DNA from 2 places in the Cedecea sp. B1(4) genome. Region 2 is predicted to be linked to the other one. Evidence: predicted binding sites of a transcription regulator. Region 2 holds the regulator's gene; the other holds the start of a gene.
What was found. The regulator LexA, encoded in region 2, represses DNA repair genes until DNA is damaged. The targets are predictions, from matches to a motif close to TNCTGTATGTACATACAGNA.
Positions count from the first base shown of each region.

Region 1: the regulator LexA is predicted to act here: its motif matches at 2,573-2,592, upstream of ACR6JA_RS04525 (YebG family protein).

Region 1 is NZ_JCAHMZ010000002.1:226,639-232,577, forward strand. Features, by position in the region: gene edd (phosphogluconate dehydratase) at 1-534, shown strand, start outside; gene kdgA (bifunctional 4-hydroxy-2-oxoglutarate aldolase/2-dehydro-3-deoxy-phosphogluconate aldolase) at 587-1,228, shown strand; gene purT (formate-dependent phosphoribosylglycinamide formyltransferase) at 1,294-2,472, opposite strand; gene ACR6JA_RS04525 (YebG family protein) at 2,608-2,958, shown strand; gene ACR6JA_RS04530 (tellurite resistance TerB family protein) at 3,082-3,756, shown strand; gene ptrB (oligopeptidase B) at 3,881-5,938, shown strand; gene exoX (exodeoxyribonuclease X) at 5,935-5,939, opposite strand, start outside.
Region 2 is NZ_JCAHMZ010000012.1:32,986-38,924, forward strand. Features, by position in the region: gene ubiA (4-hydroxybenzoate octaprenyltransferase) at 1-386, shown strand, start outside; gene plsB (glycerol-3-phosphate 1-O-acyltransferase PlsB) at 447-2,876, opposite strand; gene ACR6JA_RS20375 (diacylglycerol kinase) at 3,008-3,376, shown strand; gene lexA (transcriptional repressor LexA) at 3,486-4,094, shown strand; gene dinF (MATE family efflux transporter DinF) at 4,171-5,505, shown strand; gene ACR6JA_RS20390 (CsbD family protein) at 5,741-5,939, shown strand, end outside.

The DNA.
Region 1 (5,939 bases), on a different contig from region 2:
CTGGGCCGGGCGGTGATGAAAACGTCAGCGGTACCGGTAGAAAATCAGGTGATTGAAGCGCCGGCGGTTATTTTTGAAAGTCAGCATGACGTATTACCTGCCTTTGAAGCCGGCAAACTGGACCGCGATTGTGTTGTTGTCGTCCGCCATCAGGGGCCAAAAGCGAACGGCATGCCAGAATTGCATAAACTTATGCCGCCGCTTGGAGTATTATTGGACCGCTGTTTCAAAATTGCTCTGGTGACAGATGGAAGACTGTCCGGTGCCTCAGGGAAGGTGCCTTCCGCAATCCATGTTACCCCGGAAGCATACGACGGCGGGCTGCTGGCGAAGGTGCAGGATGGCGACATTATTCGCGTCAATGGCCAAACGGGCGAGCTAACGTTGCTGGTCGATGAAGCCGTACTTGCGGCGCGCACTGCTTATCACCCGGATCTCAGCGCCGAGCGCGTAGGGACCGGTCGGGAGTTATTCGGCGCATTGCGCGAACAGCTTTCGGGCGCTGAACAAGGCGCAACCTGCATTAAATTTTAAGCCCGCGGCAGTAATGCCCGGAACAGATTAAAAGTGGCTAAGAGGCGCTCAGATGAAAAATTGGAAAACTACAGCAGAACAGATCCTGAAAACCGGTCCGGTTGTGCCGGTTATTGTTGTTAACAAGCTGGAGCATGCGGTGCCAATGGCGAAAGCGCTGGTGGCCGGTGGCGTCCGCGTGCTGGAAGTCACGCTGCGTACAGCTTGTGCTATCGATGCCATTCGTGCGATTGCGAAAGAAGTGCCTGAAGCCATTATCGGCGCGGGCACTGTGCTGAACCCGCAGCAGCTTGCGGAAGTGACCGAAGCTGGCGCGCAGTTTGCCATCAGCCCGGGTCTGACCGAGCCGCTGCTGAAAGCCGCGACCGAAGGCACCATTCCGTTGATCCCAGGCATCAGCACCGTGTCAGAACTGATGCTGGGGATGGACTACGGCCTGAAAGAGTTCAAATTCTTCCCGGCTGAAGCCAACGGTGGCACTAAAGCGCTGCAGGCCATCGCAGGACCGTTCTCTCAGGTGCGTTTCTGTCCAACCGGGGGGATCTCTCCGGCTAACTACCGCGATTACCTGGCGCTTAAAAGCGTGCTGTGCATCGGTGGTTCCTGGCTGGTTCCGGCCGATGCGCTGGAGGCGGGCGACTACGACCGGATCACTAAGCTTGCCCGTGAAGCGGTAGAGGGCGCTAAGCAGTAAGCCATAAAAAAGCCCGCAGTACGCGGGCCCAATGACTCAATCGCCCTCATTTGAGGGCGATTTTTTTATCCTTCAACTTTTACCTGAGCGGCTGACGTCACGGCCCTTGTCACTGCCTCATCGACACTGTTACCGGTTGCCAGCGCCACGCCCATGCGGCGTTTACCTGCGATCTCCGGCTTACCGAACAGGCGAACCTGTAAACCGCCGCCCAGCGCAGCTCCCACGTTACTAAATTTAACGTTATCGCTTTGCAACTCAGGCAGGATCACCGCCGATGCGGCAGGGCCATACTGACGAATTTCGCCGACAGGCAGGCCGAGGAAGGCGCGAACGTGCAGCGCAAACTCAGACAGATCCTGTGAAATCAACGTCACCATGCCGGTGTCGTGCGGGCGAGGGGAGACTTCACTGAAAATCACCTCATCGCCGCAGACAAACAGCTCAACGCCGAACAGGCCGTGGCCGCCCAGAGCGGTAACCACTTTTTCAGCAATCTCTTTCGATTTTGCCAGCGCGATGTCGCTCATCTGCTGTGGCTGCCAGGATTCACGGTAGTCGCCCTCTTCCTGACGGTGCCCGATAGGCGCGCAGAAATGCACGCCGTCAACGGCGCTGATGGTCAGCAGGGTGATTTCAAAATCAAAATTGACCACGCCCTCAACGATAACGCGGCCTTTACCGGCCCGCCCACCTAGCTGGGCGTATTCCCAGGCTTTTGCCAGTTGGTCGGCTGTGCGGATGAAGCTCTGGCCTTTGCCGGAGGAACTCATCACCGGTTTAACAATGCACGGCAAACCAATCTCCTGCACGGCCTGGCGGAAAGCGTCCTCACTGTCGGCGAAGCGGTAACTCGACGTGGGCAACTGGAGTTCTTCTGCGGCCAGGCGGCGGATCCCTTCGCGGTTCATAGTGAGTTTGGTGGCGCGGGCGCACGGCACCACTCGCTGACCCTGGGCTTCAAGCTCCAGCAGGGCATCGGTGGCAATGGCTTCAATTTCAGGAACGATAAAATCGGGCATTTCGGCGGCGACAAGCGCTTTTAGCGCCGCGGCATCCAGCATGTTAATGACGTGGCTGCGGTGTGCGACGTGCATTGCCGGCGCATTTGCGTAGCGATCGACGGCGATAACTTCTACCCCGAGGCGCTGACATTCAATGGCCACTTCTTTACCCAATTCACCGGAACCCAGCAGCATAACTCGCGTAGCTGCCGGGCGCAGAGCGGTTCCCAACGTTGACATGTGATTTAGCCTTAACAAAGAAAAAGACCGCAGTAGTATAAACGAAAACGTTTGCGTTGGCAGCGGCTTTCCGGCTTGTGTGATAAAATGAATGGCGATATACTGGATAAATAAACAGGTAAACGGAGCTGCAAAATGGCGGTCGAGATTAAATATGTTGTAGTGAGAGAGGGACAAGAAAAAATGGCCTTTGCCAGTAAAAAGGATGCTGACGCTTACGACAAAATGCTGGATCTGGCTGAAGTCCTCGGCGACTGGCTGCAGCAAAGCCCGATTGCGCTGGATGAAGGGCAGAGCGACACCCTGGCGATGTGGATGGCGGAAAACAAGGATCTGCTGGCGGGCGTATTGAAAAACGGCAAGCTGCCAGAGCCTGAATTAAGTCAGTTTGAGCCAGACGCAGAGTCCTCAGCGCTTGAACAATCGCCAACTGCGGAAGACAACGTCAGCGAGCACCCTGGACGTAAACGCACTAAAGCCGCCTAATTCGGCTTGGGTGCAAGCGCCGGGCAGCCGGCGCGATTCTTTTCCCATCTTTAGCGCTGTCCGACGTTTCTTGACGTCCTGTGACCTACTCTCGACGAGTTAAGTCAACAGAGGATCTCCGTCATGAATAACTGGTTACAGCAGCTTCAGTCGCTCCTGGGGCAATCTACTTCTCCTCAATCTTCACAGCCTGCAGCCGGTAATAGCTCTGAAGGGATCGGTAAACTTCTGGTGCCGGGGGCGCTGGGCGGATTAGCCGGGTTACTGCTGGCGAGTAAATCGTCCCGCAAGTTGTTAACAAAATACGGCACCAGTGCGCTTCTGGTCGGCGGCGGCGCCGTGGCCGGAAGCGTGCTATGGAACAAATACAAGGAGCGGGTTCGCCAGAGCCAGCCCGTTTCCACAGGCTGGAGTGAGCCGCACTCGTCGGTTGATGTTCGTACCGAAAGATTAATTACCGCGCTGGTTTTTGCGGCGAAAAGCGACGGCCATATCGATGCAAAAGAGCGTCAGTTTATTGAGCAACAGCTGCGTGAAGTCGGTATCGACGGGGAAGGTAAAGCGCTCGTCGAACGGGCGATCGACAGGCCGTTAGATCCTCACGGGCTTGCACAAGGTGTGAGAAATGAGGAGGAAGCGCTGGAGCTTTATTACCTTAGCTGCACGGCTATCGATATCGATCACTTTATGGAACGTAGCTACCTGAGCGCTCTGGGCGATGCGCTAAACATACCGCCGGATGTCCGCTCCGGTATTGAGCAAGATATTCAACAGCAAAAACAACCGCTCGCGGTGTAATCCTCCTGCAACCAGCCTGTGCCGGGTTTCTCCCGGCATTTTCTTTTAATCCTTCATGTTCCGCTTGCAAGCCCGGCTGAATTTGCCACCCTTACGGGGTGTTAAACGGAAAATGATGAAAGTGATGCCGCCAAAAGCCAAAAAAATACCTCACGCTATGACGCTGCATGGCGATACCCGCACGGATAACTATTACTGGCTGCGGGATGATGACCGCGCCGATCCCGATGTGCTGAAATACCTTGAGCAGGAAAATGATTACGGGAAAAGGATCATGGAGAGCCAGCGCGCGCTGCAGGATCAACTGCTCAAAGAGATGATCGCTCGCGTTCCTCCTCGCGATGTTTCCGCCCCGTATGTGAAGAACGGCTATCGCTACCGCCAGGTGTATGACAAAGGGAATGAGTACGCGATTTATCAGCGGCAATCTGCGGTCAGAGAAGAGTGGGGCGAGTGGGACGTTTTGCTGGATGCCAACCAGCGTGCCGCCTATAGCGAGTTCTACACCATGGGGGGATTTGCCATTACGCCGGACAATGCCGTGATGGCCCTGGCAGAGGACTATCTCTCCCGCCGTCAGTTCGGCATCCGTCTGCGCAATTTGAAAACCGGGAACTGGTACCCGGAGTTGCTGGATAATGTCTCGACCGGTTTTGTTTGGGCAAATGACTCCGTCACGCTTTACTACGTGCGCAAGCATCCCAAAACCTTACTGCCTTATCAGGTCTGGCGGCACACGCTGGGCCACCCGGTGGCCGATGACCAACTGGTGTATGAAGAAAAAGATGACGCTTTTTACGTCAGCGTGCATAAAACAACCTCCCAGCATTTTGTTGTCATCCATCTTGCCAGCGCTACGACGAGTGAGGCTTTGTTACTGGATGCCGAACTGGCAGACGCCGAACCGCAAGTTTTTGCCCCGCGCCGGAAAGATCATGAATACACGGTCGATCACTACCAGCATGGGTTCTACATTCGTTCCAACAAAGACGGTAAAAATTTCGGACTCTACCGCAGTGCCGTGAGGGACGAAAAACAGTGGGAAACGCTGATTGCCGCGCGGGAACAGGTCATGCTTGAAGACTTTACGCTGTTCCGCGACTGGCTGGTGGTTGCCGAGCGCCAGCAGGGATTGACCAGCCTGCGCCAGATTAATCGCCATACGCGTGAGTCCACGGGCATCGCTTTTGACGATCCGGCCTATGTCACCTGGCTTGGCTACAACCCTGAGCCGGAAACCTCGCACCTGCGCTACGGTTACTCTTCAATGACGACGCCGGACACCCTATTCGAGCTGGATATGGACAGCGGTGAGCGGCGGGTTATCAAGCAAACCCAGGTTGCCGGTTTTGACGCTAGCAATTACCGCAGCGAGCATCTGTGGGTGACGGCGCGGGATGGCGTTCAGGTGCCGGTCTCACTGGTTTATCACCGGAAACACTTTCGCCAGGGTAAAAGCCCGCTGCTGGTCTATGGCTATGGATCTTACGGCAGCAGTATGGATGCTGACTTTAGCAGCAGCCGTTTGAGTCTGCTGGACAGAGGGTTTGTCTTCGCCATTGCCCATGTGCGCGGCGGCGGTGAACTGGGCCAGCAATGGTATGAAGACGGTAAATACCTGAAAAAGATGAATACCTTTAACGATTATCTGGACGTGTGCGATGATCTGCTCAGGCAAGGATATGGCGATCCTAAACTGCTTTATGGGATGGGCGGCAGCGCGGGCGGAATGCTGATGGGTGCAGCTATCAATCTGCGCCCTGAATTATTCCATGGCGTGGTGGCTCAGGTGCCGTTTGTCGACGTTGTGACGACGATGCTGGACGAGTCGATTCCGCTTACCACCGGGGAATTTGAAGAGTGGGGTAACCCCCAGGATGAAGAATATTACCGCTATATGAAGCAATACAGCCCTTACGACCAGGTTCATGAGCAGGCTTATCCCCATCTGTTAGTGACCACCGGGTTGCATGATTCGCAGGTGCAGTATTGGGAGCCGGCTAAGTGGGTTGCCAAACTACGTGACTATAAGCGGGATGAGACCTTGCTGCTGCTTTGTACCGACATGGATTCCGGGCACGGCGGTAAGTCGGGGCGATTCAAATCTTACGAAGGCGTGGCACTGGAGTTTGCTTTCCTGATTGCCCTGGCGCAGGGGACGCTGCCAGGGCGCGTGCATTAAT
Region 2 (5,939 bases):
AATCGGTGCCATTAAGCTGCTGGCTGATGTTCCTCGCTAACATTTGCTGGACCGTGGCGTACGACACGCAGTATGCGATGGTCGACCGCGACGACGACCTGAAGATTGGCATTAAGTCGACGGCGATCCTGTTTGGCCGCAACGATAAGCTGATCATCGGCCTGCTGCAAATCGCCACCATGCTGTTGATGGGCGTTGTGGGCTGGCTCAATGGGCTGGGTGGCGCGTTCTACTGGTCAATTTTGCTGGCGGGCGGGCTGTTTGTGCATCAGCAGAAGCTGATCGCCAGACGCGAGCGTGAAGGCTGCTTTAAAGCGTTTATGAACAATAACTATGTCGGGCTGGTGCTGTTCCTGGGCCTGGCGTTGAGCTACCTGCATTTCTGAGTCAGTCTTCAGGCAATAAAAAAGGCGGGTTAATCACCCGCCTTTTTCGTTTCTGCTGAATTAAGAAACCGCGTCCTGGGAAGCGGAGCTCTCAATCGTCAGACGTACGTCCGAGGTCACAAGATCGGCCAGCATCTGGTAAACCTTGATGGTTTCGGTCGCGTCTGCATCACCGGTATCGCTGATATAGCCTTCATCGCGCAGGGTAAGAACCAGCGAGGTAAAGACCGCTTTATCAAAGAATTCCGGGGCGTTAATGCCGTGCAGAACGGACAGTCGCTGCGCCACCGTGCGGCTTTCGCGTTCCAGCGTCCCGCGGTTGATCGACGGGTTGGCACTCAACTGCCAGAAGGTGATGGCATACCGCTGAATTGTCTCGCGCACGCCCGCCGCCAGAAGCTGCAGAGTGCGTGAACGGTGAGGGTTGATCTGCACTTCGTCACCGACAACCATGACCAGACCCTGACGCTCCATCTCGGCGATCAGCGCATCAATTTCTCTGCCCAACTCGCTTTTTTCCCAACGCAGGAACAGCTCGGCTTTCAGCATCGGGTAAATGACTTCTATCTGACGCAGCAGCTCCGCGCGCGAGATGTGGCGATGCTGAGTAATGATGGACGCCATCAGCGACGGCAGCACCAGCATGTGCATGATGTTGTTGCGGTAATAGGTCATCAACACGGCCTGCTCGCGCGGCAGAATGATGATGTCACCGATGGTGTCTTTCTCCACCTCGAACTTGTTCATCTGCAGCGCGTGGTCGATCAGCGCGTCAGCGGAAACAGTTGGTGCGGTGGCGTCCGGAGAATACGGCACGTTGCGCAGCAGGTTCAGGTAGCAGTCGAGCTGTTCGGTAAGCTGTTCACGGGTCAGCGAACGCTGGCGTGAAGCAAGCAGCGCGGTACAGCACAGGTTCATGGCGTTAGCGGCCCCTGCGTTGTTGATACGCACCATGATATCGGCAGCGATATCATTCACCGTTGGCGTCAGCCAGGCCGGGCGAATTGCTTCTATCGGATCGATAGAGTCTTTCCATTCCGGAACATGCTGGTTCAGGTAGGTCATCAGCGGCAGCGGTTCGCCGAAGTTAACGTAACCCTGGCCGAGGTTGCGCAGCTTACTCAGGCCGCGCACCATCTGCATGAAGCTCTCTTTTTCTTTGGTCGCACCGCGTAGCTCTTTCGCGTAAGTGCCCACTTCCATGACGTGCTCGTACCCGATGTAAATCGGCACCAGAGTGATCGGGCGGGTGCCGCCGCGTAGCATGGCCTGAATGGTCATCGACAGCGTGCCAGTCTTAGGATCCAGCAAACGGCCGGTACGGGAGCGGCCACCCTCGACAAAGTATTCAACGGAATAGCCGCGGCTGAACAGCTCGCCCAGATATTCGCGGAATACCGTGGAGTAAAGCTTGTTGCCCTTGAAGGTACGGCGAATAAAGAACGCGCCCAGGCGGCGGAAAATCGGCCCTGCTGGCCAGAAGTTCAGGTTGATCCCGGCGGCAATGTGCGGCGGAACCAGCCCCTGGTGATAAAGCACGTAGGAAAGCAGCAGATAGTCCATGTGGCTGCGGTGGCAGGGCACATAGACGATTTCGTGGCCATCATGGGCAAGCTGGCGCACGCGTTCGGCGTTATGCACGTTAATGCCCTGATAGAGGCGGTTCCAGGTTAACCCTAAAACGCGGTCCGTCAGACGCACGGCTTCGTAGGAGAAGTTCGCGGCAATCTCTTCCATCAGAGCGACGGCGTTTTGCTGCGCTTTTTCGTGGGAGATTTTCTTGCTGCGAGCTTCATCTTCTACCGCGCGGGCAATCGCTTTTGACGCCAGCAGCTTGTTGAAGAGATCCTGGCGAACCGGCAGGCGCGGGCCAACGGCGGCCAGGCGCTGGCGGGCAAAGTGAGTGCGCGCCACGCGAGCCAATTTTTGGGCAATAATCTTGTCCGTGCCGTGTTCGGTTGCCATGCGCCGAAGCGAAACCGGCGGCGAGAAACGCACGAAGCTATCGCGACCCAGCCAGGAAACCGCAAAGAATTTCTGGACGCCGTTCAGCGTGCGTAAAGGCGGGTTGATTTCACCTTTTTCGCGCCCTGGCGAGCGGCCGAACATCACGGAAACCGGCACCATCTGTACATCGAGATCGGGATTGCTGCGGTGCAGATCCAGATAATCGTGGAACAGTTTTACCGATTCTTCTTTTGGCGTGTAATAGGTGAAGACGCGCGGCCCGCCGTGGATAAACACGTAGCGCGGCAGCAGTACGCCGTCAATTTCCAGAGGTTCCAGCGGGTCGGGCAGATCGTGATCCAGACATTGAGCACGCAGCGTCAGTAAGTCTGCCTTAGAATTGTAGGGCAGGACGTACATGATGGGGCGTGAAGGGTCCAGACCGAGTTCGGTTTGGGGATCCGCCGGGATAGACTTGCTCTTTACCAGAACGCTTAATGGTAAATTCAGTAATTTGTAGTAAATTCTTGGCCAGCCTGACATAAATGATGTAAAGCCTCAGGTTAATAATGCAAATGCGCCGCAAGGATATCAGAAACTCTGGGGAATTTCTGTGGCGCTGCGATTTAGACTCAGCGAGCATTGATGCTCAATATTTAAAAAGGTTTCCTTGAATGGCGAATAATACCACCGGCATCACCCGCATTATTAAGGCTGCAGGCTACTCGTGGAAGGGGCTACGTGCGGCCTGGATCAACGAAGCCGCCTTTCGTCAGGAGGGCGTAGCGGCGGTTATCGCTGTCATCATCGCCTGCTGGCTGGACGTGGACCCCATCACACGTATTTTACTGATTGGCTCGGTTGTTTTGGTGATGATTGTCGAAATCCTCAACAGCGCCATTGAAGCGCTGGTTGACCGTGTCGGCACCGAGTACCACGAGCTTTCAGGGCGAGCCAAAGATATGGGTTCGGCCGCGGTATTGATAGCGATTATCCTTGCGGTTGCGACCTGGGCCACCTTGCTTTGGTCACATTTGCGATAGCACTTCCAGAATAGTTTAAGTCGCTGGTTTTTTGCTTAATTTGTGGTTTCAAAATCGCCCGGGCCTGTATATACTCACAGCATGACTGTATAAACACCCAGGGGGCGGAATGAAAGCACTAACTACCAGGCAGCAAGAGGTGTTTGATCTCATTCGGGATCATATTAACCAGACCGGCATGCCACCTACGCGCGCCGAAATTGCACAACGTCTGGGGTTCCGTTCTCCAAACGCCGCGGAAGAGCATCTTAAAGCGCTGGCACGTAAAGGTGCCATCGAGATTGTTTCTGGTGCATCACGCGGCATTCGTCTGCTGGTTGAAGAAGAAAATGGCCTGCCGCTGGTGGGCCGTGTTGCCGCCGGTGAGCCGCTGCTGGCGCAACAGCACATCGAGGGCCACTACCAGGTTGACCCTTCTCTGTTCAAGCCGAATGCCGATTTCCTGCTGCGCGTCAGCGGCATGTCGATGAAAGATATCGGTATCATGGACGGTGATTTATTAGCCGTTCACAAAACCCAGGACGTGCGTAATGGCCAGGTCGTTGTCGCGCGTATCGACGATGAAGTGACCGTAAAACGCCTGAAAAAGCAGGGTAACACCGTGCACCTGCTGCCGGAAAACAGCGAATTCCAGCCTATTGTGGTCGATCTTCGCGAGCAGAATTTTAGCATTGAAGGCCTGGCCGTCGGGGTGATCCGCAACGGTGAATGGCTGTAACACCTCTTCCGGTGGTGCGGTAACTCTGCCGTGCCACCTGCCTAAACACCTCTCTTTTTTCCTCTGGATCATTCCCATGCGATTCTTTTCGTCAACGGATGGTGCGCTGTGGCGGCTTGCGCTGCCGATGATTTTTTCCAACATCACCGTTCCGTTACTGGGCCTGGTCGATACGGCGGTCATTGGCCATCTTGATAGCCCGACCTATCTCGGCGGGGTGGCTATCGGCGCAACGGCGACCAGTTTTCTCTTTATGCTGCTGCTTTTTCTGCGCATGAGCACCACCGGGTTAACGGCACAGGCGTTTGGTGCGAACGATCCGCAGCGGCTGGCGCGCGCGCTGGTTCAACCCCTGATGCTGGCGATGATCGCCGGGCTGGCTATCGTGGTTCTGCGTTATCCACTGATCAACCTTGCTCTGCACGTTGTTGGCGGTAATGACGAGGTGTTGTATCAGGCAAGGCGGTTCCTGGAGATCCGCTGGCTTAGCGCTCCAGCATCACTGGCTAATCTCGTGCTGTTAGGCTGGTTGTTGGGCGTTCAGTATGCGCGGGCGCCGGTCATCCTGTTGGTCGTCGGCAACCTGATTAATATCGTGCTCGACCTCTGGCTGGTGATGGGACTGCACATGAACGTGCAGGGGGCGGCGTTGGCCACGGCGGTGTCCGAATATGCGACGTTTATCATCGGCCTGGTGATGGTGCGGAAGGTACTGAAGCTGCGGGGCATCAGTTGGGCTAGACTCAAAACGGCCTGGCAAGGGGACTTACGCAAGCTGCTGGCCCTCAACCGCGACATTATGCTGCGTTCGCTGCTGCTGCAAATTTGCTTTGCTTCAATCACCATTTTTGGTGCGCGTCTCGGCAGCGAAATTGTCGCCGTTAACGCCGTGCTGATGACGCTGTTGACCTTTACCGCCTATGCGCTGGACGGCTTTGCTTACGCCGTAGAAGCCCATTCAGGGCAGGCTTACGGGGCGCGTAACCGTGGGCAGTTGCTCGAAGTTTGGGGGGCTGCGTGCAGGCAGGCGGGGCTGGTTGCGATAGCATTTGCCGCTATTTATGCTTTTGCTGGGGGGCAAATTGTCGCGCTGCTTACCTCCCTGCCGGAGCTTCGTGTTCTCGCAAATCATTACCTTGCCTGGCAGGTTATTCTGCCGGTCGTGGGCGTTTGGTGTTACCTGCTTGACGGCATGTTTATCGGCGCGACGCGGGGTGCCGAAATGCGTAACAGCATGGCGGTTGCGGCGCTGGGCTTTGGCGTGACGATGCTTACGTTGCCTTTGTGGGGTAACCACGCCCTGTGGCTGTCTCTGGCGGTGTTTCTGGCCTTGCGTGGCCTGTCGCTTGGCGTCATCTGGCGGCGCCACTGGCGTAATAATACCTGGTTCGCTACATCGGGCGGCCATTGATCGAACTTCCTGGCCTTCGTTAACCCTGCTCCTGTCGTGCTGATTTCTCGTTTCTAAGATGAGGAATCAGCGTTCCATCGCTTTTAATAATGGTTAAAGATTCTGAGTTTTAAATTTAACTCAGAATCCTTGTCTACAATTACCTTTACATCCAGCAGACAGTGGATGTTTTCCAGAAAGTCAGCATCCTGCAGTCCGGATGCGAAAATCTAAACCGAACGATGAGGAGATGATGATGAATAAGGACGAAATCGGCGGTAACTGGAAGCAGTTCAAAGGCACGATCAAAGAGAAATGGGGTAAGCTGACCGATGACGATATGACCGTCATCGAAGGGAAGCGTGACCAGTTGGTGGGTAAAATCCAGGAACGCTATGGCTACGCCAAAGACCAGGCAGAGAAAGAAGTGAAGGACTGGGAGTCCGGGAGCAATT